DNA from 2 places in the Mesorhizobium sp. M1348 genome. Region 2 is predicted to be linked to the other one. Evidence: riboswitches for the same ligand, from Rfam matches in the RefSeq annotation. Region 2 holds a riboswitch; the other holds the start of a gene.

Region 1 (14,886 bases), on a different contig from region 2:
GCCGATGAAGACAATGCCTTCCTGCTCCAGCGCTTCGCAGAAGGATGCCCGCTCGGACAGGAAACCGTAGCCGGGATGCACGGCCTCTGCTCCTGTGGCCTTGCAGGCGGCGATGATCTTTTCCGGGACCAGATAACTTTGCGCAGCCGGCGAAGGCCCGATATGCACCGCCTCGTCGGCCATTTCGACATGCACAGCGTCGCGGTCGGCGTCGGAATAGACCGCGACGGTGGCGATGCCCATCTTGCGCGCCGTCTTGATCACGCGGCAGGCGATCTCGCCACGGTTGGCGACCAGGATCTTTGTGAACATGCAGGCCTCGTCCCTCGGCTGCCCTTCTTTTACGGGCTTCCCGTTTTATGGGCTTCAGGGGGCCGGTCAAGGCAAAGTCGGAGCCTATCCCGGATGCAAATCGGCGGGCGCTGACGAAAATCCGGGGTCGGAACGTCGCTTCGTGCATAGCGCAGAGCTGAATGGTAAGTTAAATCTAACCTGGATTGCAGACTGTCTTGGGAGGATTGCCTGATGAAAACGCGCGCCGCTGTCGCCGTCGCCGCCGGAAAGCCGCTGGAGATCATGGAGGTCGACCTCCAGGGCCCTCGCGATGGCGAGGTGCTGGTCGAGATCAAGGCAACCGGCATCTGCCACACCGACGAGTTCACGCTGTCGGGCGCCGACCCGGAAGGCCTGTTTCCGGCGATCCTCGGCCATGAGGGCGCCGGCATCGTCGTCGACGTCGGCAAGGGCGTCACCTCGGTCAAGAAGGGCGACCATGTCATCCCGCTCTATACGCCGGAATGCCGGCAGTGCCCGTCCTGCCTGTCGCGCAAGACCAATCTGTGCACCGCGATCCGCGCCACGCAGGGACAGGGCTTGATGCCCGACGGCACCTCGCGCTTCTCGATCGGCAAGGACAAGCTGTTCCACTATATGGGCTGCTCGACCTTTTCCAACTTCACCGTGCTGCCCGAGATCGCGGTGGCCAAGGTCAATGCCGACGCGCCGTTCGACAAGATCTGCTACATCGGCTGCGGCGTCACCACCGGCATCGGCGCTGTGATCAACACGGCCAAGGTCGAGCAAGGCGCGACGGCCGTCGTCTTCGGCCTCGGCGGCATCGGCCTCAACGTCATCCAGGGCCTGCGCCTTGCCGGCGCCGACATGATCATCGGCGTCGACCTGAACAACGACAAGAAGGAATGGGGCGAGAAATTCGGCATGACGCATTTCGTCAATCCGAAGGAGATCGACGGCGATGTCGTGGCTCATCTCGTCAACATGACCAAGCGAGGCGCCGACCAGATCGGCGGCGCCGACTACACGTTCGACTGCACCGGCAACACCAAAGTCATGCGGCAGGCGCTTGAATCGTCGCATCGCGGCTGGGGCAAGTCGGTCATCATCGGCGTTGCCGGCGCCGGCCAGGAGATCTCGACGCGGCCGTTCCAGCTGGTCACCGGCCGCACCTGGATGGGCACCGCCTTCGGCGGCGCGCGCGGCCGCACCGACGTGCCGAAGATCGTCGACTGGTACATGGATGGCAAGATCGAGATCGATCCGATGATCACCCACACGCTGAAGCTCGAGGACATCAACAAGGGCTTTGACCTGATGCATGAAGGCAAGTCGATCAGGAGCGTGGTAGTCTATTGAAGGAGGTACTGATCCGGGTTCGGATCCGATATCCGAATTTCAGCGAGTCGCTCAGTATGCAGAGCTGGCAATTCGGCGAACATCTTTGGGTAGCGCTTAGGAATAACAACCGCGTTCGCATCGACCTCGATGATGAGATCGACCGCGGCAGAGAAGAAATATCGTTTCTCGTGCGCGATACATATCTGAGCAAAGCGCTCAAGGTGGTTGAGCGCGTCAAGCAAGAACACCGTATGGAGAATGAAGCGGTAATCGAAACGGAACCAGCATAGAACCAAGGGAGGAAATAAAAATGCCGGAAAAACTGCATCCTAAGATCGACAATGGACTGCCCAGGCAAAAGGCCGATTTTGCCGGCGGGACGCTAGTCTGCGCCTGCACCAGCAACCCGGTCAAGGTGAAGGTCAAGGGCCAGATCGCCCATAACCATGCCTGCGGCTGCACCAAATGCTGGAAGCCGGAAGGCGCATTGTTCTCGGTCGTGGCGGTTGCCGGTACGGGCGACGTGACGGTGACCGAAAACGGCGACAAGCTGAAGATCGTCGATCCGGGCGCGCTGATCCTGCGCCATGCCTGCACAGGCTGCGGCGTCCACATGCACGGCCCGGTCGAGCGCGACCACGCTTTCAAGGGGCTTTCGTTCATCCATCCGGAGCGCTTCCAGGAGGATGGCTGGTCGCCTCCGGGCTTCACCGCCTTCGTCTCGTCGATCATCGAATCCGGTGTCGATCCGCGCCGCATGGACGGTATCCGATCACAGCTGAAGTCGATCGGGCTCGAACCTTATGATTGCCTCAATCCCGGCCTGATGGATTTTATCGCCACCTGGACGGCGAAGAGATCCGGCGCGTTGCCGGCCTAGTAGCTGCTCGACTATCATCGATCGAGCCGGGCGACGCCGCCCGGCTCTTTCACATTTGGAACAACGATGCCCGCACCCGCCATTCTCGTCGATGCCGATGCCTGCCCGGTGAAGGCCGAGGTCGAAAAAGTCGCCGAGCGGCACGGCATCGTCGTCACCTTCGTCTCCAATGGCGGCTTGCGTCCATCGCGCGATCCGATGATCCGCAATGTCGTCGTCTCCAAGGGTGCGGACGCCGCCGACGACTGGATCGTCGAAAATGCCCGGTCCAACGACATTGTGGTGACCGCCGACATCCCGCTTGCCGCCCGTGCGGTGGCGCTTGGCGCCCATGTGCTCGGCCCGACGGGACGCCCATTTACGCCGGAAACGATCGGCATGGCGGTGGCGATGCGCGACCTCAAGCAGCACCTGCGCGAGACTGGCGAAAGCAAGGGCTACAATTCGAGCTTCGCGCCGCAGGACCGCTCGCGATTCCTTGGCGAACTTGACCGCATCTTGCGGCGAGCGCTGAAATCGGCCTCAGCGGACTGAGAACCATGACGACCGGTACCCCGACCAAAATGCCCATGCAACGCCACACGCCGTTCGCGCTGTCGGCCTGCATCGGCGTGGCAGCCTTTGGCGCAGCGCTGATCTGGCGTGCGCCGCTTGCCTATTCGATCGGCGCCAATGTGTTCTTTGCCGCCTATCTCTGTCTTGTCGTCGCCCACATGCCGCGGCTTACCGGCAGCTATCTGCGCAAGAATGCAGGCGACACGGACCTGCCGGTACTGGCCATCTTCGCGGTCACGCTGGTTGTGGTCGCCATTGCCATCGTTTCGTTGTTTCAATTGATCAACAGGGAGAAGAGCGCGGATCCCGTCGAGCTTACGGTGGCGTTGTTGTCTATCCCGCTTGGCTGGTTGACCATCCATGCGATGGCGGCGCTTCACTACGCGCATCTCTATTGGTTGGACGGCGATGCGATGGATGGCGACACCAAAAAGAAAATTCCGGTCGGCGGCCTCGACTTCCCGGGCGGCAAACGGCCGGAAGGCTCGGATTTCCTCTATTTTGCGACAGTGATCGGCATGACGGCGCAAACCGCCGACACCAACATCACGACCTCGCAAATGCGCCGTGTCGTGCTTGTGCATTCGATCCTGTCGTTCTTCTTCAACACGGTCATCGTGGCAGCCGCGGTCAATCTCGCCGTCAGCCTCGGCAGTCCGTAATAAATCCGTGATCGGGTGAAACATCGCTTAAGCTGGCGACGTATTGGGAGGAGAAGAGATCTGACAGGCCGCGGCGAACACGCGGCCGGAGGGAACAACAGATGGAATCGGTTGCCAGAGGCGAAGCCAGCACCGGAGCAGATGGCGCTGCTTCGACGGATGCGACGCTGATCTATCGCCAGTCGCGCTGGACACGGCTGACGCATTGGCTGTGGGCGATCGCGCTGTTCTTCATGCTGCTCTCCGGGCTGCAGATCTTCAACGCCCGCCCGCAGCTCTACATCGGCAAGGAGTCGGGCTTTGGCTACAACAACACCATCTTCGCCATCGGCGCCGAGAACACCGCAAGCGGCCCGCGCGGCTACACCGAAATCTTCGGCAAGCGCTTCGATACCACCGGCGTACTAGGCTGGTCGGGTCCGGCCGGCCAGGAGACCTCCCGCGCCTTCCCGTCCTGGGCGACGATCCCTTCCTACTACGATCTCGGCACCGCGCGCGTCGTCCACTTCTTCTTTGCCTGGGTGCTGACGGCCACGCTGCTGGTCTGGCTGGTCGCCAGTCTGATCAACGGCCATTTGCGCCGCGATCTTGCCCCGCGCCTCGATGATATCAGGCGCCTGCCGCGAGACATCGTCGAGCACGCCAGGTTCAGATTCCACCACAAGCGCGAATACAACACGTTGCAGAAGATGGCCTATGGCGGCGTGCTGTTCCTGCTGCTGCCGCTGATGATCATCACCGGCCTTGCCATGTCGCCGAGCATGGATTCGGTGCTGCCATTCCTGAACGACGTACTCGGCGGCCGGCAGACGGCGCGCACCATCCACTTCACGGTGATGCTGCTGCTCGTCGCCTTCTTCGTCGTCCACATCCTGATGATCCTGGCCGCCGGCCCGATCAACGAGCTGCGTTCGATCATCACCGGCTGGTACCGAACCGACCCGCCGGCGCGTAGCGACAAAGCACCCGAGAGGAGCGCCTGACATGGCGAAATTTGAGATCAGCCCCAAGCTACAGATAAGCCGAAGGAAATTCCTGACCTCGGCCAGCCTCGGCCTTTCCGGCATCATGCTGTCGGGCTGCGACGCCTTCGACAGCCAGCTTGGCGTCGGCGACGGCCTGCGCAGCTTCCTCGAAAGCGCCAATGGCCTGACCTGGCGGGCGCAGCGGCTGCTTGCCGGCCGCGATGCGCTGGCGCCGGAATTCACCGAGGCCGACATTCGCCAGCCGCAGCGGCCGAACGGTGTCACCGCACCGGACGACGACTATTACAAAGGCCTGCTCGCCAGCGATTTCGCCGACTGGCGGCTGGAGGTTTCAGGCCTCGTCGAAAAACCGCTGTCGCTGAGCCGCGAGCAGCTGATGAACATGCCGAGCCGCACGCAGATCACCCGCCACGACTGCGTCGAAGGCTGGAGCTGCATTGCCAAATGGACCGGCACGCCGCTGTCGCTTGTGCTCGACCAGGCAGTGGTCAAGCCGCAGGCGCGCTATGTCATGTTCCACTGCCTTGACACCATCGACCGCAGCCTTGCCGGCGATATCAAATATTACGGCTCGATCGACCTGATCGATGCTCGTCATCCGCAGACGATCCTTGCCTATGGCCTCAACGGCAAGCCATTGCCGGTCGAAAATGGCGCGCCGCTGCGCGTTCGCGTCGAGCGCCAGCTCGGCTACAAAATGCCGAAATACCTCTACAAGATCGAGCTGGTCGACGGCTTCGCCAATCTCGGCGGCGGCAGAGGCGGCTATTGGGAGGACAATGGCTACGACTGGTACGGCGGCATCTGACGCCGCATTGTACCAACGATTTACTGCCTTTTGTTCAAGCGACCCTGTCGATCAGCGGCTTGAGCGCAGGGTGTATTTCCGGCGAGGCGTGCTTGATCAGGGTCAGCAGCGCACGCTCGTTGTCCTGCAGCGGCCGGTCGCCGATGTGTTCAGCAAGCCATTTGGCCTCGCCGGCATCGACCGTCTCGGCGCGGCGGGCCAGAGCCTCGGCTGCCTTGTTCCTCGATTCCCATTCGGCCTCGACGTCGCCCGGTGAGCGATAGGCCTCCATAATGCCAGACAGGCCGCCCGACACCATACGGCTGAAGAAACCGCCGATCTCCGGATCGGCCTGCTCGAAGAAGGAATCCCGGCGCAGCGCCACATCGCGGATCGGCGCTTCGTAGCCGGCCGAGCACATGACGAAATTGGCGATCGCCTTGACGAACAGATCGTTCCAGGACGGATCGTTGTCGGCCGCCGCTGTCCGCTCGTTGATCTTGAACAGCACCTCGGCCTCGGCGCGGCTGATGGCGATGTTGCCATCGCCACCATAGGCGTAAAGGATGCGGCGCAACAGCTCGACCTCGGCCTTGGCAATCGACCCGGGGATAAGTCTGCCGCCGCCGGTCATCAGCGGCCCCTGGCCGTCCACGACCGCATGAGCGACCTGCTCCAGCGCATAGCTGGAAAGCGTGCTCGGCGATGATTTGGCAGCTTCCAGCACGTGCACCAGCAACTCGAGTTCTGTCCGGCTATCGACCATGCCGTCGCGCGAAATCGTTCGGATCAGCCAGTCGGCATTCTCCTGCGAAACATAGCCGGCCGGCTGTTCCTGGTGGACGATGAAGTCGGTCACGGCCTCGACGAAAAACTCGAGCCATTCCGCGCATTTGTCCCGCGCCGTCGCGTCGAGTGCAAACAGCGCCTCGGCCTCGCCGCGCGTTACCACGCCGTCGCCGAACACTTCGCCGCGCAGCATGACCACGTCTTCAGCCGTGATCCGATTTTTCGAGGTCAGCCCGGCCATCGGCGCGCTCATGATCAATTCGCCCATTTTCTTCCCCGCCCGCCGCAATCGCCGGTCCTTATCCGGTATATCGGCAAGGTCTTGAGAAACCGGCAAGCGGCGTGGTTAGCGAAGGCTTGCCTGGAAAGAAGGCCCGCAAAGAAGACTTGCCAGTAAAAATGTCGCTGGCAGGTGACAAGGTGTCGTCCACGGGCTATGGATAACGAGTCGAGGGCTCTTAACCGAGTCCTACCTGTTTGCGGGAGAGAGCAGCGAGAGCTGCCGCCGAAGGGGAAATCGCCCGAAATCTCTCAGGCAAAAGAACCGTAGACGGGAAAGACACTCTGGAAAGTCGGGGCTTGCCCCCGCGCCGAAGGTGTAAGCGCTGCCGACAGAGTTACGGGGCGCGAGTCTCTCAGGCTTCAGACAGAGGGGCACGGACTGGTCGCCATTCGCGACCGCTTGCGTGCGACTCTGGAGATGACATGACGGGCGACACCAAACACCTTCCCCTCGAAGATCTGCACATGGCAGCCGGTGCGCGCTTCGGCGCCTTCGCCGGCTGGTCGATGCCGCTGACCTACCCGGCCGGCGTGATGAAGGAGCACCTTCACAGCCGCGAGCATGCCGGCCTGTTCGACATCTCGCACATGAAGCTGTTCGAAATCAGCGGCCCGGGTGCAGCAGCGCTTCTGAACCGCGCCTGCCCGTTCGATGCCGGCGCGCTTGAGATTTCCCAGTCCAAATACACGTTCTTCCTCAATGAGGCGGCCGGGATACTCGACGATCTGATCGTCACCAGGCTCGGCGCCGAGCGCTTCATGATGGTCGCCAATGCCGGCAATGCCGCCGCCGACGAAAAACATCTGCGCGCACTGGCCGGGGATTTCGACGTGAAGGTGGACGCACTCGACCGCGTCTTCCTGGCCATCCAGGGCCCCGAGGCGTGGGCCGCCCTCTCCCGCGCCGGCATCGAGACCGGTTCGCTGGTGTTCATGCACGGCATCGAGCCGCGCGAAAAATGGTTCATGAGCCGGTCTGGCTATACCGGTGAAGACGGCTTCGAGATCGGCCTGCCGGAAGCGGATGCGCGAAACCTCGTCACCAGGCTGCTCGAGGACGAGCGGGTGATGTGGATCGGCCTTGCCGCCCGCGACAGCCTGCGGCTCGAAGCCGGACTGTGCCTGCACGGGCTGGACATCACGCCGGAGATCGATCCGGCCAGCGCCGGGCTGATGTGGGCCATCCCCAAGGAGGTTCGCGCCTCCGGCGCGTTCGTCGGCGCCGATGCGCTGCGCGCCATCCTGGAGCGCGGCCCGGCGCAAAAACGCGTCGGCCTGAAGCCGGAAGGCCGCCAGCCGGTGCGCGCCGGTGCTGCCCTTTTCGATGCCGACGGCGACCCTGCCGGCCATGTCACCTCCGGCGGCTTCGGCCCCTCGGCCGGTCATCCGGTCGCCATGGGCTACGTCCAGACGCCGCTTGCCAAATCCGGCGCAAAACTGTTCGCCGATGTCCGCGGGACGAAAATCCCGGTCGACATCCACCCTCTGCCCTTCACGCCCCATCGCTACCGCAAAGGATGATTTCAATGGCAAAGACCTATTTCACCGAAGATCACGAATGGCTGCGCGTCGAGAGCGGCATCGCCACCGTCGGCATCACCGACTACGCACAGCAGCAGCTCGGCGATCTCGTCTTCGTCGAGCTGCCGGAATTGGGCAGAAAACTGGCCAAGGGCGACACCGCCGTGGTGGTCGAATCGGTCAAGGCGGCATCGGACGTCTACGCGCCGGTCGACGGCGAGATCACCGAGGCCAACACCTCGCTGTCATCGGATCCTTCGCTCGTCAATTCGGCGGCAACCGGCGACGGCTGGCTGTGGAAGATGAAGCTGGCCAATGAAAACCAGCTCGATGGGCTCCTCGATGAAGCCGCTTACAAAGCCCATATTGGTTGATAGCAGGACCAGGAAGATGACCGCAGCACCCTACCCCTTCTCGGCTCGCCATATCGGCCCGGGCCTCCATGATGTCAGAGCCATGCTGGCGACGATCGGCGTTCCTTCGGTCGAGACCCTGATCAGCCAGGCAGTGCCGAAGTCGATCCGGCTCGACCGGCCGCTGGCCCTGCCCGCCCCCGCAAGCGAAGCGGAAGCGCTGACCGAGCTCGCGGCGACGATGGCAAAGAACACGGTGCTGAAGAGCTTCATCGGTGCCGGCTATCATGGCGTCCATGTGCCGCCGGTGATCCAGCGCAACCTGTTCGAGAACCCGGCCTGGTATACGGCTTACACGCCGTACCAAGCCGAGATCAGCCAGGGCCGGCTGGAAATGCTGTTCAACTTCCAGACGCTGGTGACAGAACTGACTGGCCTGCCGGTGGCATCGGCCTCGCTGCTCGACGAAGCGACGGCGGTGGCCGAAGCTGTCGGCATTGCGCTGCGCCATCATCGCGACAAGCGCACCAAGGTGGCACTGGCCGGCACGCCGCACCCCCAGACGCTGGACGTCGTGCGCACCCGCGCCGAGCCGCTCGGCATCGAGGTGGACGGCGAGGTGATCGACGACAATACCGCCGCTCTGCTGGTCTCCTGGCCCGATACATTCGGCGTCTATGGCGACCACAAGGCAGCGATCGACAAGGCCCGCGCGGCCGGCGCGTTGGTCGTCTTCATTGCCGACCCGCTTGGCCTGACGCTGACCGAGGCGCCGGCCAGGCTTGGCGCCGACATCGCCGTTGGCCCGATGCAGCGTTTTGGCGTGCCGATGGGCTTTGGCGGGCCGCACGCCGCCTATTGCGCCGTGTCCGACAGGTTGACGCGGCTGATGCCCGGCCGGCTCGTTGGCCAGTCGACGGACAGCAAGGGCCGTCCCGGATATCGCCTGGCTTTGCAGACACGCGAACAGCATATCCGCCGCGACAAGGCGACCTCCAATATCTGCACCGCACAGGCGCTGCTCGCCAACATGGCGACGGCCTATGCGATCTGGCATGGCCCTGCCGGGCTGCAAGCGATTGCCGGCCGCGTCCACACACTGGCCAACCGCCTGGCTGCCTGCCTCCAGGCAGCAGGCGTTTCGGTGCTCGGCGAAAGCCGCTTCGACACGGTGACCGTGGAAGTGAAGGGCAGAGCCGGCGCGATTGCCGCCGCCGCAGAAAAGACCGGCCGGCTGCTGCGCGTCATCGACGCCGACCATGTCGGCATCAGCTTCGACGAGACCTCCACCGAAGCCGATCTGGAGGCAATCGCAGTACTTTTCGGTGCCAAGGCCGGCGTTGCCGCCGGCAGTTCCATGCCAGGAAAACCGCGCGGCAAGGAGTTCCTCACTCAGCCCGTCTTCCGCGAAAACCACTCGGAAACCGACATGATGCGCTTCCTGCGCCGGCTGGCCGACAAGGACCTGGCGCTTGACCGCGCCATGATCCCACTCGGCTCCTGCACCATGAAGCTCAACGCCGCCGCCGAAATGATGCCGGTGAGTTGGCCTGATGTCGCCAACCTGCATCCCTTCGCGCCGGCAAACCATTCGATAGGCTATCGCGCCATGATCGACGAGCTGGAAGGCTGGCTGGCGGAGATCACCGGCTTCGACGCGGTGACCCTGCAGCCCAATGCCGGCAGCCAGGGCGAATATGCCGGGCTGCTCGCCATTCGCGGCTATCATCTGTCGCGCGGCGAAGGCCATCGCACCGTCTGCCTGATCCCGTCCTCGGCGCATGGCACCAACCCGGCAAGCGCGGCCATGGCCGGCATGAGCGTCGTCGTCGTGCGCTGCACCGAAGACGGCAATATCGACATGGACGACCTGCAGGCCAAGGCGGCCGAGCATGCGCAAGACCTCGCGGCGCTGATGTTCACCTATCCTTCGACGCACGGCGTCTTCGAGGAAGGCGCGCGCGACCTCTGCGCCCTTGTCCACAGCCATGGCGGCCAGGTCTATTTCGACGGCGCCAATCTCAACGCGCTGGTCGGCCTCGCCCGTCCCGGCGATATCGGCGCCGACGTCTGCCACATGAACCTGCACAAGACTTTCTGCATCCCTCATGGCGGCGGCGGCCCCGGCGTCGGCCCGATCGGCGTCAAGGCGCATCTGGAGCCATATCTGCCCGGCCACGTCACCGAAGGCTCGGCCCATGCCGTGGCGGCGGCACCGTTCGGCAGTGCCTCGATCCTGCCGATCACCTGGATGTATATCCGCATGATGGGCGCTTCCGGCCTGAAGCAGGCGACCGAGACGGCGATCATCTCCGCCAACTATGTGGCGACGCGGCTTGGCGAGCATTTCCCCCTGCTTTACAAGGGGCGCAACGGACGCGTTGCGCATGAATGCATCCTCGACACCCGCGTGCTCAAGGACAGCGCCGGCATCAGCGTCGACGATATCGCCAAGCGGCTGATCGACTATGGCTTTCACGCGCCGACCATGTCGTTCCCGGTGGCCGGCACACTGATGGTCGAGCCGACCGAATCCGAGCCCAAGCGCGAGCTGGATCGTTTCTGCGAGGCCATGATCGCCATAGCCGGCGAGGCAGCCAAGGTGGCGAAGGGCGAATGGCCCTTGGCCGACAATCCTCTGGTCAATGCGCCACACACCGCCGCCGAGGCATTGGCCGGCCAGTGGACCCATCCCTATTCGCGTCTGGAGGCGGCCTACCCCGCCGGGGATGCCGATACGGCGGCAAAATACTGGCCGCCGGTGTCACGCATCAACAACGTCGCCGGCGACCGCAACCTGGTCTGCTCCTGCCCGCCGCTGTCGGAATATCTGGGTGCGGCGGAATAGACCATGATCCCGAAAAGTGGAATCCGGTTTTCGGACAAGATCATGGTCTAACAAGAAGATAGAAGCTTCAATCAGGCAGAACGCAAGGCCGGCCCGTCGGACTTGCTCGCCCGGTCCCGGGCGACGACGCGATTTCGCCCGGCGCGCTTTGCCGCATAGAGTGCTGCGTCGGCTTCGGCCAGCACATCGTCGAGACCGGTGCCGCTTGTTCCGCCAAAGCCGATGCCGCCACTGACTGTGCTTCGCAACGGACCAAGCTGGGTGGCCACGACTTCCGTGCCGAAGGCGACGCTGATCTTGCTCGCAACATCATAGGCCTTCTCTTCCGTCATCCGCGACATGACGAGGACGAATTCCTCGCCGCCCAGTCGGAAGGCGTCGACGCCGGTTCTGGCGTATTTCCTGATGACCCCTGCGAAGCGGCGCAGGACCTGATCGCCGACCGGGTGACCGAATACGTCGTTCGTCCTCTTGAAATGGTCGAGATCGAACATGGCGACGGACATGAACGGACCGAAGACCCGCTCGCCGTAGAGTGCCGTCAACGCCCGCCGATTCATCAGCCCGGTCAATGGATCGGTCATCGTCTCGGCCTTAAGTTCGATCTGCGCCTGCAAATGGTGCAGGGAGAGCGTCAATGCGCCGAGCCCGGTCATGCAGGCGACGGCCACGACGGAATTCACCCGCTCGGCCCAATTGTCCGGTGCTACACCGAGCACCCATTGGCCCTTGACCAGCAGGACCGCGCCGCAAAGTCCGAACGACAGCGCACAGACGCCGCTCAGGAACGAGACGACCAGCAATATCCGGCGATCGTGACCACCCTCAATCCAGAACATCGCCCCGATGAGCGAGAGCAGCGCCGTTACCGTCGCGTAGGTGACAATAAAGCCGACACCATCAAACCCGAGATACGTCGCGCCCGCGCAAACAGCCATCGCAACCAAGGTCGGCAAGATGGCTCGCCTGTAGTCGCCTATGCTGAGATATTGCATGGCCGACAGGCAGATAATCAGGAAGCCGAGGCTGAGAAGCACAAGCACGATCTGGCAAAGCCAGGCGCTTGGATCCCTGGTGTAATGCCAGAACAACACTACATGTGCGACGAGCACGAGAATGCCGCACGCCACCGTCAGCACAAAGCGTGCCTGTGGCGCGGTGAACCAGATCGCAAACATGGTGATGCTAAGGCACGTGCCCGACAGCGCCGCCGCGAGCAGGAGCGAACTGTAATCCAACATGCTTAAGCGACAGCCTCATGAGGGTTCCGCTGCATTCTAGATCAGCGACAGTCCGCAAATACCGTTTTTTCAGCCAATCTTCCGGCGTAACCTTCGGACAGGGTTTACAAAACGTCGATGCTCCAGGCTTCGACCCCATTTCCGCCGCTTGGTTGTCGAATGGTTTTGCAGTAAGAGGCTCTATCCTCGAACGTAACAGGAACCTCCGTCGCCTGCCCGCGAAAAGCGTGGCAGTATCGGGTGGTGATTCGCAGCATCGGAATCCAGAACCAGCATGGACGACAACAACGATCTTTTTGCCAATTTGGGCAAGCAGCCGCAACCGGCTCGCGCCGCCGCGCGCCCAGCCGACCCGCTGGTGCAGGCGGCGAAGCGGCCGGCGGCCCGTGACGCCAGCGAGAGCTACAGTGCCGCCGACATCGAGGTGCTGGAGGGCCTGGAGCCGGTGCGCCGCCGCCCGGGCATGTACATTGGCGGCACCGACGACAAGGCGATGCACCATCTGTTTGCCGAGGTCATCGACAATTCGATGGACGAGGCGGTCGCCGGCCATGCGACCTTCATCGATGTCGAGCTTTCCGCCGATGGGTACCTGTCCGTTACCGACAATGGCCGCGGCATCCCGGTCGATCCGCACCCGAAATTCAAGAAGCCGGCGCTCGAACTCATCATGACGACGCTGCATTCAGGCGGCAAGTTCGACAGCAAGGTTTACGAGACGTCCGGCGGCCTGCACGGTGTCGGCGTTTCCGTCGTCAACGCGCTGTCCGACCATCTCGAGGTCGAGGTCGCGCTGGGAAGGAAACTTTATCGGCAAAAGTTCTCGCGCGGCATTCCTGTGACCGGCCTGGAGCAGCTCGGCGAGGTGCACAACCGGCGCGGCACGAAGATCCGCTTCCATCCAGACGAGCAGATTTTCGGCAAGGGCGCGGCTTTTGAGCCGGCGCGGCTCTACCGCATGGCGCGGTCAAAGGCGTATCTGTTCGGCGGTGTCGAAATCCGCTGGACCTGCGATCCCTCGCTGATCAAGGAAAAGGACACGACGCCGGCCAAGGCAGAATTCCATTTTCCGGGCGGCCTCAAGGACTATTTGAAAGCCTCGCTCGGCGACGAATTCCAGGTGACCCGTGAAATGTTCGCCGGCAAGAGCGAGAAGCAGGGCGGCCACGGTTCGCTCGAATGGGCGGTGACCTGGTTCGGCGGCGACGGTTTTATCAATTCCTATTGCAACACCATCCCGACCGCGGAGGGCGGCACGCATGAGGCCGGGTTCCGCAACGTTCTGACGCGCGGCTTGCGTGCCTATGCCGATTTGGTCGGCAACAAGCGCGCCTCGATCGTCACTTCCGAGGATGTGATGATCTCGGCGGCGGGCATGCTGTCGGTGTTCATCCGCGAACCGGAATTCGTCGGCCAGACCAAGGACAGGCTGGCGACGATCGAGGCGATCCGCATCGTCGAAAGCGCCATCCGCGACCCGTTCGACCACTGGCTGGCCGACAATCCGCAGGAAGCTTCGAAACTGCTCGAATGGGTGATCGCGCGTGCCGACGAGCGGGTGCGCCGCCGCCAGGAAAAGGAAGTGTCGCGCAAGAGTGCTGTGCGCAAGCTGCGCCTGCCCGGCAAGCTCGCCGACTGCACGCAGAATGCCGCCGCCGGTGCCGAACTTTTCATCGTCGAGGGCGATTCGGCCGGTGGCTCGGCGAAGCAGGCGCGCGACCGCGCCAGCCAGGCGGTGCTGCCGCTGCGCGGCAAGATCCTCAATGTCGCCAGCGCCGGCAGCGACAAACTTGCCGGCAACCAGCAGATATCCGACCTCATCCAGGCCCTGGGCTGCGGCACGCGCTCGAGATATCGCGACGAGGACCTGCGTTACGACCGGGTCATCATCATGACCGATGCCGACGTCGACGGCGCCCATATCGCCTCGCTGCTGATCACCTTTTTCTACCAGGAGATGCCAAGCCTGATCCGCGGCGGCCATCTCTATCTGGCGGTGCCGCCGCTTTATTCGATCCGGCAAGGCGGCAAGGTCGCCTATGCCCGCAACGACGCGCACAAGGACGAACTCCTGCGCACCGAATTCACCGGGCGCGGCAAGGTCGAAATCGGCCGCTTCAAAGGGCTGGGCGAAATGATGGCTGCCCAGCTCAAGGAAACCACCATGGACCCGAGAAAGCGCACGCTGCTGCGGGTCGATGTGATCGACGCCGAGGCGGCGACCAAGGATGCTGTCGACGCACTGATGGGCACCAAGCCCGAGGCCCGCTTCCGCTTCATCCAGGAACGCGCGGAATTCGCCGAGACGGAAGTGCTGGATATCTGAGCGTCTTCTGCCAGGCGAGGT
Region 2 (14,886 bases):
CGACACCGTCGATATGCGCCTGGAGCCCCACGGCTTCGTATTGTTGGGCAAGCCAGCGTCGGCTGTCCATGTCCTCGTTGGAATAGGTCGGACGATGAACACCGGTCCGGTACGCGCCGAATTGCGCAAATCGTCCAAGATCCGAGAGCAACCGCCCTGGGTTGATCTTTGGCATTGCTGCACCTTTCTGAAGTTCGTTACGGTAGCATTGCGCCTTTTGGATGGCCTCGGTGCGGTATGCAGTCGCCATCGATTCGATACTGTGAAAAAGCAGTGGGACGATCAAGCCGTTGCGTCTATCGACTGCCTTCACCACCAGCAACCAGGCCAGATCTTGAGAAGACCACCTCGACAGAGCCGGCTGTGGTGATGTACCGCGGGCTCATTGTGTCGAGTCACTTCCCAGCATAGGCTTGCGATTGCTGCATCATTTCCCCTTTAGTAATCCCAGGACCTCAACAATCCTGCAAAAAGCCGACACCGGAATCAGGAAAGCCTTGGCTGCGCCATGGCCGCTATTAAAGCCGCTTTCCAGGTCCTTCAATTACATCCTGAAACTCTCGCTCAACCTTGCCGTTAGCTGCAGGGTGGCCGTCCTATCCCCTTTATCGTGCAAAAACGGGCGGCCGCCGCTTTGCCCAAGGAAGTGCATTTTCTAGATCCCGCGCGACTCGGATAACGGTCGCCTCATCGGCAAACCTTCCAACGATTTGAATACCGATCGGCAGTCCCTTGGCGCTGATGAAAAGTGGCAACGATACAGAAGGCTGGCCAGTTACGCTGAATACACCGAGATATTGGCAAATCCCCGCGTCAAAAGTCATAAGCTCGTCAAGCGACATGTTCCCGAGATTCATAGAGTAGATATCATGTGGAGGGGCGGTACACGGCATCGTCGCTGTCAACAGAATATCAAAGCCCTGCACTGCCCTGCCCACATCGAAGCGGACTTTGCGGGCGTGCTCAAATACCTTCGCCGCGTGAGATAGCGGAAGCTTCTTCGCCCTCTTATAGATTTCCAGATTGAGAGGTTCGAGCGTAGTCTCATCCACCTTTCGGCCGAGAGCACTTGCGGCCTCATCCAGTCCGATATAGGTGAGATAAAATCCGCCGTAAACAACCTCGCGATATTCCGAGGCAGAGAACGGCGGGTCTATTTGCTCGACCACATGCCCCATTTCCTCCAGCATTTTGGCCGTTTCCGCCACCCGGTCGCGAATCTCCGGGTCGAGCTTCACCTCCCCCCATGAACTCAATGCGACGCCGACCTTCAAGCATCCGCCCGACTGCGACAGCAGCTCTTCAACGTACGGGCGTTCCGGTCGCGGAATAACGAACGGATCACCAGGGTAGCTTCCCGAGAGTACGTCGAGCGCCGCCGCCGCGTCGCGAACCGTCCGACAGAGAACGAACCGTCGACTTATCCCGTAACCTGGGTCCTGCCCATTTGGCCCACCGGAGACGCGGCCGCGCGAAGGATTAAGGCCCACAAGCCCGCAATAGGATGCCGGGATACGAGTGGATCCGCCACCATCACTGGCTGATGCGATGGGCACGATGCCGGCAGCCACTGCCGCTCCTGATCCAGAGGACGAGCCGCCTGCGGTTCGATCCAGATTCCAGGGGTTGCGCGTAATCCCGCACATAGCAGTTTCACTTAGGCCTGATGCACCTAACTCGGTCGTAGTCGTGCGCCCGACAATGCGGAGTCCTCCGGCACGGACCCGCTCCACGTAGTAGCTATCGACGGTAGGACGATAGCCTTGATATAGACGGCTGCCGCATTCATAAAGTCGGCCAGCCTCAGTCGAACTTATGTCCTTTCGCAGGAAGGGCACTCCCGCGAAGGGCCCTTCTTCTGAGCCAGACACGGTTTCGGCGTCGTTGTAAAACTCAATTACGGCATTGATCGTAGGGTTGATCCGATCATTAGCTTCAAGCGCAAGCCGGGTGAGTTCAAGAGATGTGACTTCACGACTACGGACTAGCTCCGCGAGCCCGGCAGCATCATAACTTGTATACTCATCCAGATTCATGTGGATCCTTCTTATCGCTCCAGAAGCAGCCAATTTCTCTCAATACAAGCCCAAAGTTTCGATGTTGTTGTCGTCTTTTTTTGCCCGCGGTTCGGGAGAGTTTCCGGGGGCACTTGCTCCTTCGGCGCAAGACGACGGGGCTCTCCTGAATGACCTTCCTAAACGCGGCGTCGGCTGCCCCTTTAGATCGCACAGCTTCCCATGGGAAAAAGTTCAATCCGAACCTGGACGTGCAACGGGCGTTCCAAAAAAACTGCCCGGATTGACGGCTTCAGCGCAAACTAGCCGAAAGCTACGCCGTGATCCGCGGCTCAAAGTTTACGCAACCAAGCGCAATCATGCTTCGGGATCGTCACGGTGCAGCTCGACCGTGAGCCTCTTGGCATTATCGACGAAGTCAAGTGCGCGTTTGCGCCGGGCCACGACATTGCCCAGTGCGTCGACGCAACAATAAGAACTGTGTTACAGTTCCACCTAGGCCGCTCGGCGAAGAAAGCATGGTCGGGAAAACATGGTCTTGGACGGAACCCTTCCGCCTGCGGCACGATCCTCTTTCACCGGGTGTCGGACCGCCTGAGGTGGCTCATCGACAACTACCGATCCCTTATTCCCAGGTTGGGAGTGAGTCGTGCAGGGGTCCTTCGGCGCATTGCTCAACCAACTGAGACTTGGCAGGTATCCGCGAACAAGCCGCTCCGCCCGGGAGCCGCCAATCAGATTAGATGTCGGCGGCCCGCGACGCCGGGAGGGCCGTGCTGAAAGATGTGGAGACGCCCGTTTTATCCCCTTGGCGGCTCTGATGTGACGTTGGCCGTCCACATGGGGATTTTTGATCGCGAAGCTGACTGCAAGGTCCTTTTTGCCTTGTCCAAGTTCCTGCCGGCTCTGTGGTTCTCTCGCGGTTAACACTTGGTCGCCGCATGTTAGCGTTCAGGACGCGGGTGTCTCAATGTAATCGATCGCTGGACCTTAGGTTAGAGCTGCCTCCCCATTTACGAGATCACCGACGCCATCGTCACAGGGCGGGTGTTGCTATGGGCTTAGCTGTGATCACGCAGCAGGCCAAACTGGGCAACGAAGAAATGCCGGCAGCCTATGTCGTAGACGGTTTTTTACGAACGTTTCGCACCGAAGCCATAGGCATCGGCCTTCACGACGGCGGCCGTGCGGGCCGCGTCAGCATCGAGGCAAGCTTCACATAATTACGACCGAGAGCGGCGAGATCAATCGTAAGATAGTCCCCTAGCCCCCGTATCGTAAGTACAGAATTTCGGCATTTTTGCATGTTCAAATACAACTTTAGGCATTGCTATCATGGTTGCGCTGGAAATTGAACGCAATATCCTGAGGCTACTACGTCTCGATACCGGATGAGTAATGAAGGGGAGCCGAGGTTCCAAGCCGGCGTCGATGCAACGCCTTCCAACCACAATCGCCTCCCATGCTTTCCTGTCTCCAATGTTGGACATCAGATGACTCCCAGTTCTCTGCCTACCTCCGTGAAGGCCTCGACGGCTCGGTCGATATCCGCACTTGAGTGTGCGGCAGACATCTGCGTGCGGATGCGGGCGTGACCCGTCGGCACTACGGGGAAGGAGAAGCCGATCACATAGATGCCGCGCTGGAGCATCTTCTCGGCCATCTGCTGCGCGATAGTTGCGTCGCCCAATATCACAGGGATGATCGGATGGTTCGTGCCAGCCAGCGTGAAGCCCGCCTTCGACATCTTCGAGCGGAAGCGGTCGGCATTGGCGTAGAGCCTTTCGCGCAGCACATCGCCTCGTTCGACCAAGTCGAACACCTTCAGCGACGCGCCTGCAATGGCGGGCATCAGCGTATTGGAGAAGAGGTACGGCCGCGAGCGCTGGCGAAGCCAGTCGATGACCTCGCGCTTGCCTGACGTGTAGCCGCCCGACGCGCCTCCAAGCGCTTTGCCGAGCGTGCCAGTGATGATGTCGATGCGGCCCTCGACGCCGCAATGCTCCGCTGAGCCGCGCCCATACCTGCCGATGAAGCCGACCGCATGGCTGTCGTCTACCATGACCATTGCACCATATTTCTCGGCCAGATCGCAGATGCCGGCAAGATTGGCGATGATGCCGTCCATCGAAAAGACGCCATCGGTCGCGATCAGCAGGAAGCGGCAGTCTTGGGCCTTCTTCAGTTCCTCTTCCAGCGCGACCAGGTCGTTGTTGAGATAGCGGAAGCGCCTAGCCTTTGAGAGCCGCACACCGTCGATGATGGAGGCGTGGTTCAGCGCGTCGGAAATGATGGCGTCTTCTTCGCCGAGCAGCGTCTCGAACAGACCGGCATTGGCATCAAAACAGGATGAATAGAGGATCGTGTCTTCCATCTTGAGGAATGAGGAGATGCGCGCCTCGAGATGCTTGTGCACTTCCTGCGTGCCGCAGATGAAGCGGACCGACGCCATGCCGTATCCATAGCGGTCGAGCGCAGCCTTTGCTGCGTCCCGCAGATCTTCATTGTCGGCGAGGCCGAGATAATTGTTGGCACAGAAATTCAGGACCTTGCTGCCGCCCGCGACTTCGATCGTGGACGACTGCGTCGAGGTGATGACGCGCTCGGATTTGTAGAGCCCTGCAGACTTCAACGCAGCCAGTTCCGCCGACAAATAGGCAATGAAAGCATTCTTCATCTGCAACTCCGCAGGAAATGGCATGGAGCACATCACTACGGCTCGACGCCCATGGTAACGTAGCCAGCTCCGAGCCCGTGATATTTCACAGGGATTGTGACACCGAGCAAATCGACATCATCACTTCCCGGGAGAGCGACGAGTCGGTCGCTTCGTTGAGGTAGGCGTCGTCGGCGCGTGGCGCGAGCCCGCCGGTGCAGAAAGTCGCGGCACCCTCGCGGATCGCGCTCGTCCTCCGACCGGTCTCCCCTCGGCCAAATCCACGATGTCCAGGGCGACGCCCCGCCGAAGCGCGCCTGCTCGACTGTTTGAGTTTGTGTGACAACAGCTCATGGAGAACGACACGAAGCCGCTCGCCAAGTTGCTGTCGCATGGTTCATTCCGATCATGGGTAGCTGACCGCAGTCGACCATGCCGGATCATCGTGCTTTCGCCAGTAGAGATCCTTGAGCCGTCGGGTGACGGATCCGACTTGCCCATCAGCGATCGCGGTATCGTCGATGCGCGTTACCGGCATAATGCCGCCGGCAGTCGAGGTGATGAACACCTCGTCAGCCCCTTTGATCTCAGCACGACTAACATCAACAGCCGTGGCCGAGAGCCCCATCTCGGCACAAAGGTCGAAAACAGTCCGGCGCGTGATGCCTGGCAGCACTCCAAAAGCTGGCGTTTTCAGGGATCCATCCTTTACAACGAACACATTGAAGCCAGGCCCCTCCGCAATGTGTCCGTTCGTATCTAGTATCAGCGCCGTCTCCGCTCCTACGTCGTAGGCGTCAAAAAGACCCTTCACGAGATCCAGCCAATGATAGTTCTTGATCGCGGGATCGATCGATTTGGGCGGTATGCGAACGGTTTCGCTGATTGCGACGTGCAAGCCTCTTTCCAGCTGTTCCTTGTTGGCAACCGACCCAAAAGGAATAGCAAACGCCATGAATCGGTTCTCCGCTTGGCGGGGATCGCGGCTGAATGCCGGCGATGAACCGCGCGTGCAGATCATCTCCACGTATGCTGACTTGTGCCCAGACAAAGCAACACAGGCTGCGAGAATCGATTCGATTTTCTTGCGATCGTAGGGAAGTTTCATTCGAAGACGCTCAACCCCCCCAAAGAAGCGATCAAGATGCAGGTCCAACCTGAAGAACCTGCCATTCCAGACGTGCACAGTGTCGTAAGTGGCATCCGAGTGCAGGAAACCCCAATCCAAAACGGAGATCTTGGCCTCGGACATCGGCAGATATTGCCCGTCCATGAAAGCGACGCCGTGCGGATACCGACGCCCATCAACATGATGCTCATCGACGGTTGGAAGAACAGGTAAGAGCTGGGTCATTTGTCTATCTTTCCGATCCGTTTACTCGGCCAGGTCAAGAATTGCCCTAGAGCTTGCGCTCGAAGTGGCTCGTATGCTCATCGCTGGAAGGCATCGTACGGCACCGGCGATGGTGACGTGGGAGACGCGACGTTGGGCACCAAATTCAGACAATCGGCGAGCTGCAACAGACATTCGTCGGAAGGAAGTGAAATGATTCGATCAGGCAGCCGCCCACCTATTTGGTCTGAGTTAGCCCCCTCTGCCGAGATAAACGCAAATGCGGCGCCGGACTCTCGCGGCGAACTCGGGGTGTCATGGGTTTGAGGCCTTTCCAGAAGGTTGCCTTCTCGACCTGGCCTCGCCAGGGAACAGCCTCCGCGCATTGCGTGCTATGGCTTGGCATCGGGCGCTCATTCAGGTGCAACTCGTAGCCGGACAGCTCAGCTGTTCCTGGGACACGCAAACGTTTTTCCGAGATTTGGGTAACAAGCTGGTACTGATCATCGCTTAGGCACGGTCGGAACGCCCACGCTCTGCATGGCTAACCGAGGCGTGACCGCCGTTTACGAAGTTTGTCTTGAGGAGGGGGCTGTCAGGCGATCGACAGGCATTTCGGGCAGCCCAAGGAGTGTTAACGCCGGCAACACCAGCACCGAGAATCCCGAGATAGAATGACTAGGGCATGGGACATGCTCCTTAGGGGCAGCGGCCTCTCCGAGGCCACTGCGCGCATGCCCCCTCAAGAACCTGAGAGTTCCGGGGCGGTTCCTCCTTCGGCGCCGGGCGAGCCTGTCTCTTCCTCGATGGCCTTTGACGCAGCGTCTGTGGCGCTTTGGATCGCACAGTTCCCGCGTCGAGTTCAATCCGAAGCTGGACGTACAATAGGCGCTTCAAAAAACGCGGCCCGGACTGATCGCTTCAGCGCAACCCGCAGAAAATTACGCCGTTATCCGAGGCTCGAACTTGACACGATCGAGCGCAATCATGCTCTGAAATTTTCGGACATTGGGGTTGGTATAGAGCTTTGTCTTGACGAAGACGTCAAAAGCCTCGACGTCCTCGACGGCCACGATCAGCACAAAATCGGCGTCGCCCGTAACCATGTAGCACTGGGTAACCTCCTTGGCCGCGCGCATCGCGCGCTTAAAATCGTCGACAAGGTCAAGACGCTCACGGTCTAGCTCTACCGTAAGGACAACGGTGAGCGATTTGCCAAGGGCCTTCGGATCGACCAGCGAGATGTCCGCAACGATCACGCCATCCGAACGCAGCTTGTTCACTCGACGCATGCATGAGGCGGCTGAGGAACCGACCAGTTCCGCGAGTTCGGCAAAGGAGAGCCGGTTGTTCTTTTGTAGGGCTGTGAGGATTCTTCGATCTAGGTCGTCCATCGCGATGCCAGCCATGTTAGGAACCTCCATAATCGCAAAAGCTTGCGCAACATTTATTGCAATTTGCCACGCAAGGTGAAACAGAATAGGAACAGGTCCAGCAGATTTGAAAATTCGTCGGGCTTTCGGGTCCAAACAGGTAGGTCCGGCGTGCATCCAATAGACTGACGATAGTTCAAATCGCACCGCTTTGTGCGGGCTGTGCTTCAAAAACCGGTGTATTTTGATGCAAACCTGCCTCCCCCATGCTCCATATTTCGTGATGAAGGCGAACCTCGTCGAGACCAATTTGGAGGCGCATGGCTGCGACATTTTCAGCACTTCCTTTGACCGGCGTCCCAATCCCGCCATCAGAGCGCGGACGGCGGCGGGCGAAGGTGTTTGCGGTGATGGCGTGCGCGGACCTCGACGCATTGTCGGTCACGCCCCGCGGTATCTCACCAGATACCAGGGGTTTTGGGACACTTCGCGCCGTTTCCCTTGATGCTCAGTTCTGCTGACGGGGCCGAAGATCGTTTTGCGAAAGATAGGCAATGCCACCTCTGGGAGAGAAGAGTGATAGATCTGCTCAGCGATACCGTAACCCTTCCCACCCAAGAGATGCGTCGGGCGATATTCGACGCGGAAGTGGGTGACGCCGGTTACGGTGAAGACCCCACGTTGAACCGGCTAGAAGCGTTGGCGGCGGAAATGCTCGGCAAGGAAGACGCCGCTTTCATGTCGAGCGGATGCCAGGGAAACCTTGCTGCGTTGCTCGCGCATTGTCCGCGCGGCCATGAGGTAATTGTCGGCGATCGCTCCGATCTCTACGACTTCGAGGCCGGAAGCGTTTCGGTGGTGGGCGGCCTTGTTCTTCACCCCGTATCGACGGAACCCGACGGACGGCTGTCCCTGGATAATCTGCGCTCGGCGATCCGCGACAAGAGCGATTACCAATGCGCACCGCCCGGGGTCATCGTGCTGGAGAACCCGCACTGTCAGCGTGGCGGGCGCGTCCTGCCTGCATCCTATATCAAGGAGGTGCGCGCGTTTGCTGACGAGCACGGCCTGCCGCTGCATCTCGATGGCGCCCGCATCTTCAACGCGGCGATCGCCTCGAACAGGACGCCGGCGGAAATGGCGGAGGACTTCGACTCGATCATGTTCAGCCTGTCAAAAGGACTAGCCGCTCCATTCGGCTCCATGGTGTGCGGAACAAGGCCCTTCATTGACGGGGTGAGACGCTATCGGAAGCTCTTGGGAGGCGGCCTTCGGCAAGCCGGCTTCATGGCCAGTGCAGGTATCGTGGCGCTTCAAACCATGGTGGACCGACTGATCGAAGACCACCGTCGTGCGCAGTTGCTGGCGGAGAAGATCCGTGACATTCCCGGCATTCGCCTCGAGCCGTCGGTCATCGATACAAACATGGTCTTCTTCCGGCTTGAACGGAACGGTCTGTCGACCCCGGAATTCCTGTCAGCGCTATCGCAGCGGGGCGTGCGGATGGGCACGCTTCACGAAGGCGTCGTTCGCGCGGTCTTCCACTATCTCGTCAGCGATCACGATGTCGAGGCGACCGCAAACGCCATTCGATCGGTTCTGCAGGCGGAGCCAAAATGATGGGTGGCGATGGCGCGCCTCCGTAGAAGAAACCTGAGTCTCAAGCCTGCCCTATCTATCAGGAAGTCGGTGATGCCGGACTACATCATCTGCCTTGAGGACGGAAAGAAGTTCAAATCGCTAAGCGCCATCTGCCGACCCACAATGGGCTGACGCCGGACGAATATCGCGTCAAATGGGGTCTGCCGGCGGATTGTCCCATGGTCGCGCCGAATTACGCCGCTACGCGATCGGCATTGGCCAAGACGATGGGCCTCGGCCGCAAACCGGTACAGCCGGAAATGCCTGCGCCGGCGAAGCGGACCCGCAGGAAGGTCGCAGCTTGATTTCAGAAATCGAGGTTCGTTCTGGAGCGCGCAGCTGCCATTGGCATAATTCTGCATCTGTCCGGAATATGAAAAGGCGCGGCTATTACCCCGCCTTTCCTTTCAAACAGCTTGGCTTCTCCAGCAAATCGCGCGGGCTTGCAGCAGTCTGCTGATCAAGCCGCCCGGTCGAGCTCTGCGCTCGCCCGCTCTTATCCCGCGGCGTCAGACCACCCGGGATCGATCGCGTCCATCCGCTGTTGCCAGCAGGCGGTAGAAAATTTAGCCGGCTTTGCTGAGGCTGCCAGCTGAGGACTTGCCAGTGCGGCGGTCCTGTTCGATTTCATAGTTGACCTTCTGGCCATCAGCGAGGGTCGAAAGCCCCGCTCTTTCAACGGCGGAAATGTGGACGAAAACGTCCTGACCGCCATTGTCGGGCTGGATGAATCCAAATCCCTTGGTGCTGTTGAACCACTTCACCGTTCCAGTCGCCATATGCGTTTTCCTTTGTAACAATTGCAATGTGGGCAGGCCGTCAGGCCAGTCCCGATTCATAACCGAAACTTCTGCGTTAGGCTTAGCAAAAACGAGAAATTTGCAAGGCTCGGTTTGACCGGCGGCTTTAACGCCTCATGTACCGTCCAGCGCCCGCCCGTAGGGGCTCACGTGACGACACGCTTTACGGCCCGATGCGATACCCGAGACGGGCCGAGCAAGAAGGCAAGAGTTACCAGCCACGGCGACGAGAAGGTGATCGCTTGGGGCAAATGGGGACTGTGGACGACGACGCTATCGGCCGGTTCGGGCCTCGCCGGTTTAGACGGAAGCTGGCCGTCGGCCTTCCCCGCGGCAGAGTTGAACTCTGCGGTCCCGGCCACTCGGAAGCGCGCTTCGCCAAGCCGGCTGGTCACGATTTTGGCCCGGTCGTCGAGAATGCTCACCCAGGGAGCGGCTTCCTGTGCCGCAACGTCTTCCAGGTGGACCGTGATCGAGTAGCCCTTGACGGGATAGATGTTGAGGCGATCGCCCAGCATCGCCGCGAAGTCACGGCTGTTCGAGCCCGCGCATACGACGATCGCGTCGGCCTCGATAACCTGCGCCGTGGCGTCTTGGGTCGAGTATGTTAGCCTGAACCGGCCGCGTCGCTCAATCTTTGTCACCGCCGCGTCGTAGTGGAAACTTCCACCATGCCGTTCGCATGCGCGGGCCAAGCCGGTGGTATACTTGTGGATGTCACCTGTTGAGTCAGAAGGTGTGTAGAACCCACCATAGAAAGCGCCCTGCAAGGCCGGTTCAAGGGACGCGATCTCGCCAGCCGTGACCGGTCGCCTGTCAAGGCCTCCTTCGACGAGGAGTTGATTGACTTTCGTGCCGTGGTCGAAGCCCGGCTTGTCCCAATAGACATGAAGAATCCCGCGACAAACGTGGTCAAAATCGATGTCCTCACGCTCAGCGATGTCAAACATGTGCCTGCGCGTCGCGATAGCCACGCGGGTGGTGGCAACAGTATTCTCACGGTACTTCGCGATGTGGGATACAAATTCCGCAAGCCAGCTGTACTTGTGCCATGTCGGCGCCGGGTTCATGAGGAGTGGCGCGTCGCGCCTCGCCATCCACTTGATGCCCTTTAAGAACGTCGACCAGTGGTTCCAGACTTCCGCATTGCGAGCCGAGAACTGGCCTCCGTTTGCAAACGAGGTCTCCATTGCGGCATAGCGCTGACGCTCTAGCACGGTGACGTCATGGCCGTGTTCCAAAAGGGCATAGGCTGTCGACACGCCGGTAATGCCGGCACCAATCACAACAATCTTGCGCATTTCGCTCTCCAGACAGGACAATTGGTTCGGGCCAGTCGGCCCGCGGCTCTTCCCCAAATCTGTCACTGTACCTGAGAGCTTAACCGGGTGGCTGGGCTTTCCCCTTCGGTGGACGCTGCGGGCGTCTCTCTCCAGATTGTTCGGCAGGACGGTCGCTTGTACCTGAGAGTTTCCTTGGGGGGTTGCTCCGTCGGTGTCGGCAACGTGCCGATCTCTCCCGTACTGCCTATTGAACGGTCCGTTTATTGCTCCATCCAACGATAGTTACAGCCCTGGCTTGCGCCTCAATGGTGAAGCGACGCATCATTTTCGCCGGCAAGCTGAAACGTGTGAACCAAGGATGCCCGTTTCTTCGGCAACCAGTGGGACATTCGAAAACCTCATGGAGCACATTTGAGGCACCCGAGCCACCGAGACCGCTTACGTCAGTGCGGCAGCGCTGGGACACCCTCTCGTCGGCTGAACGAAGTCGAATCGCAACTGCTCGCCGCCCGGTCAACAGAACTACTACAGGTACTCCACCGTACACCGCGCGCGCACCTGCCGGGTGCCAGATGAAGTTTTCAGAGGATCGAGACCGGTAATTTCTTTGGGTCAGGCGGCGCGCAGGAGTGGCGGTTGTGCTTGAACAGGGGAGGCACGTTCGGTTGTGGCTGTGGCAATGGTGCGCAGACACTCAGCGAATTGAAAGCCCGGCAGGAGACTACGCTCGCTGCCGGGCCGGTACTGCCTTGGGAGGAGGCAGAAGTCAGTTACTCGCGCATCAATTCCAGATCGCCTCGCCTAAAGCCCATAGCTCCCTGCCAGGGTCAGCGTCGGTCGTCTGAATCTTTCTCCTGGGGGGATACATTCGCGAGACGAAGCCTCATCCCCTTTTTGATTTAATGGTGCGGTTGATGTGCACCTACAAGTATAGATGCATAGAGGAGGACGGTTTGCGCCAAAATGCGTCGACTGCTGAAACGTGGACCGCACAAGGCGGCTTGGTTTGAAATATGTGCGCGAAGAGGACCCTCGTGGCGCTCGATCCTTGCGTTCAAACATTCGAGCAGCGCTGCGAGACAGACAGCCCATCCAGCCAGCCATGACGGAGCCCGTTTCTGGGTTAGCGGTGCGCAAATGTGGCAGCTTGGCTAGAATGGCGAGGGCATGTTTGGATGACTTGTGAAATCCAGCCCGCAGTCGATCGAGAAGCTCCCACAATGTCGAATAAAAAGATCTCCACTCGTACCGTTTCAACATAAGACGTTCCGTTCCCTGTGATCGGCTGCACTTGTTTCGAACCTTGGCACCCTGGTTGAGGGCGTGGCTGCTGCATGGCTGATGACGAGCATTCCTGCCCATTGAACCGACCGAGAAGCATGCGACCGTGCGCAAGCGCACCATCAGGATCGGCGAGCGGCTCGACGACCACATCGCGCAGGAAACAGGGCGCGCGAGGTCTCAAATCGATGACCGACGCCAGCTCGAAATGCAGCTTCCCGGGGATCGACGCAAAGAGTTCGTCGTCAGCATCGATACGGCTCATGTGCGCAGCGCCGCCCAATTCGGGGCGAAATTTTGAACTCGTCGTGGCCAGATGCGGCCGCGGTGGACGAGGCGAATCCGGTGGCCGCTATTTCATCACCGGCAGCACCGACCAAATGGCGATCCGGGATCGCACCCTTCATACCCTTCGGCGCGAAGGGTACTGCGGCTTCGGCGACATCGCTGTGATCTCGGACGGCGCAGAAATTCTCAAGCGGCTGCGCCGCGCCATGCCGAAGCCGACGGCCCACAACATCGACTGGTTCCATATCGCCATGAAGATCCAGCCCATGCAGCAGATCGCCGATCAGCGGATACGATCCCACACTGACCGAACCGGGGAGCTGCCCTCCATCGACAGGGACATCAGGGCCGTGAAGTGGCGTCTATGGCATGGTCGTGTCGATCGCGCCATCCGCGACCTGGATCGCAGCGAGAAGGCGAGTCTCGATCGCACGGCTTCATAGTCTCGGGTTGCAGCTTCTGACCTACGTCCGTTCCAACCGCGGTGCGATCGTAAACTATGGTAAGCGCTACCGAGCCGGCCTTCGCGTTGCCACGTCGCTCGCCGAGTCGACGGTGAACTCACTCGTCGGGAAACGTATGGTCAAGAAGCAGCAGATGCGCTGGTCGCTCCACGGCGCGCATATGCTTATGCAGGTCCGGACGGCCGAGATCAATGGCGAACTTCACGATAGATTGCGGGCACCGTTTCGACAGCCAGAGCCAAACGTGCCTTCTCTTTTCAAGCCTAAACCTCCCCTTCTGCGCGCCGCCTGACCCCAGAGAAATTACCGGTCACATGAAGCGGAAGTAGACCCAGACAGCACGGGCCACGATTTCGATCCGATAGCGGTGGCGCTGCTACCTCAATTTCCTTACCGCTCGATCAATGTGACAGCACCTCTCAGCCCTGTCTGGACAGCCCGAAGCGCGTCACGGAAACTTTTATTTCAAACTGAACTGCTCTGTGTGCTTCGCATTTCAGCAGTTGATGCACTTTGGCGCAAAACTTTCTCCCCGCACCGTCATATTCCTAAAAGAGAAGCAATTTCGTTGAGCAATGCGGGAGAATCCATAGCTACCGCAGAAGCGTCTTAGCCCCTCGACTTTAGGCGGCGGCCACCGAACGGGAAATTCGCTTAACCCAAGGGGATGAAACATGTTGAAGTTTGCCAAGATGGATGGGCAAGGATGAAAATTGCGCTCGGACCCGGCCTGTCAGGCTGATGGAGCGCGTATGGATCCAGCTTCCCGACGGAACCCGTCTGGCTGCTTGGCAGACAGCGGTGGAAGGGCGGACGACCGCTACCAAGCGCCGCATGCGGCCAATGCTCGGCTTCAAATCACCAGCATCAGCCGCGATCATCCTAAACGGCATCGAAATGGTCCACATGATGCGTAAGCGACAAGCGAGGTTCGCCTTCAATCCGAATCCATCCTTCTCGCGTCAGCCCTCTCTTCGCTCCCATTCAGCCGTTGCAACAAAACCAATGAAACGCCCGAGGACGGGCTTTCAACCTTTGTCATGAACGAGGTGCCGCGCACCTGGCCAATGCGATGCGGCAACGGTGAAGCATGTATGCCGCCAGTAAATGCGAGCGTCGAAGTCGAGGTCGAGTATACAGTTCGTCCAAATGTGCAATACGTTCAAGTTGTCCAAGTAACACTTAGAAAATAGTTGCATAAAGGCAACGTGTAAATTATATAACTCTGGCAAGCTAAGCTTTTGGCTTGCACAAATCCCTGCGAAGGATGCACTGCGATGTGCGTCTCTTTCGATCGTGGGGCAAAGACGGTCGTCCATCGACGTTCTTCCCTTTTTTTATTGAGAGGCACAAGTTGAAACCTCAAGACGGTTGCTAGGTCGCGAGCAACGAAGACGCAATACATCGTCGTCCGCCAAACTTCATGTCTTCAATGCTCTTTCGGCGGCTTGCTGAGGGCGTGCTATTGAGAAAGCCACATATGTCGGGGTCGAGTGATCTTGGGGATGAAAAGCGCCAGACCGAGCTTTCAAGCTTTGTCATGAGGGAGGTGCAGCGCATCCTTGCCCAATGCGATGAGGCGAGGCAGGGTGACAAGGCTGCTGTTGCGCCTTCGGGTCCTCCTTCCAACGATTTGACCACCGTGGCCGCCGAATTTCTTGGTAGGCTCGAGGCCGAAGCAGCGCGACGGCTAAATGCCCAGGCGTGTGAGATCGCTTCGCGACCTCGGCCAGCCGATCATCCTCTCGGGCA

The links. A riboswitch is a leader RNA that binds a small molecule or an ion and turns the genes downstream of it on or off. The one in region 2 is predicted to bind glycine.
Positions count from the first base shown of each region.
Region 1: another riboswitch for glycine. It lies ahead of gcvT (glycine cleavage system aminomethyltransferase GcvT); the one in region 2 lies ahead of NKH13_RS28775 (D-amino acid dehydrogenase).

Region 1 is NZ_JAMYLH010000018.1:110,031-124,916, reverse strand. Features, by position in the region: gene NKH13_RS25105 (acetyl-CoA carboxylase biotin carboxylase subunit) at 1-312, opposite strand, end outside; gene NKH13_RS25100 (S-(hydroxymethyl)glutathione dehydrogenase/class III alcohol dehydrogenase) at 526-1,653, shown strand; gene NKH13_RS25095 (hypothetical protein) at 1,650-1,925, shown strand; gene gfa (S-(hydroxymethyl)glutathione synthase) at 1,946-2,515, shown strand; gene NKH13_RS25085 (YaiI/YqxD family protein) at 2,582-3,049, shown strand; gene NKH13_RS25080 (DUF1345 domain-containing protein) at 3,055-3,732, shown strand; gene NKH13_RS25075 (cytochrome b/b6 domain-containing protein) at 3,834-4,715, shown strand; gene NKH13_RS25070 (molybdopterin-binding protein) at 4,717-5,526, shown strand; gene NKH13_RS25065 (hypothetical protein) at 5,561-6,562, opposite strand; glycine riboswitch at 6,765-6,851, shown strand; gene gcvT (glycine cleavage system aminomethyltransferase GcvT) at 7,000-8,097, shown strand; gene gcvH (glycine cleavage system protein GcvH) at 8,103-8,471, shown strand; gene gcvP (aminomethyl-transferring glycine dehydrogenase) at 8,488-11,298, shown strand; gene NKH13_RS25045 (GGDEF domain-containing protein) at 11,370-12,539, opposite strand; gene parE (DNA topoisomerase IV subunit B) at 12,814-14,865, shown strand.
Region 2 is NZ_JAMYLH010000027.1:41,705-56,590, reverse strand. Features, by position in the region: gene NKH13_RS28820 (hydantoinase/carbamoylase family amidase) at 1-175, opposite strand, end outside; gene NKH13_RS28815 (amidase) at 606-2,036, opposite strand; partial or broken gene NKH13_RS28810 (alanine racemase) at 3,152-3,321, opposite strand; gene NKH13_RS28805 (glycine C-acetyltransferase) at 3,505-4,692, opposite strand; gene NKH13_RS28800 (aminotransferase class IV) at 5,078-6,025, opposite strand; gene NKH13_RS28795 (Lrp/AsnC family transcriptional regulator) at 6,946-7,413, opposite strand; gene NKH13_RS28790 (hypothetical protein) at 7,574-7,822, opposite strand; gene NKH13_RS28785 (GntG family PLP-dependent aldolase) at 7,882-8,997, shown strand; partial or broken gene NKH13_RS35740 (Ros/MucR family transcriptional regulator) at 9,037-9,323, shown strand; gene NKH13_RS28780 (cold-shock protein) at 9,585-9,797, opposite strand; gene NKH13_RS28775 (D-amino acid dehydrogenase) at 9,965-11,119, opposite strand; glycine riboswitch at 11,169-11,264, opposite strand; gene NKH13_RS28770 (hypothetical protein) at 12,489-12,683, shown strand; gene NKH13_RS28765 (hypothetical protein) at 12,646-13,113, shown strand; partial or broken gene NKH13_RS28760 (hypothetical protein) at 13,957-14,178, shown strand; gene NKH13_RS35735 (antitoxin Xre/MbcA/ParS-like domain-containing protein) at 14,558-14,886, shown strand, end outside.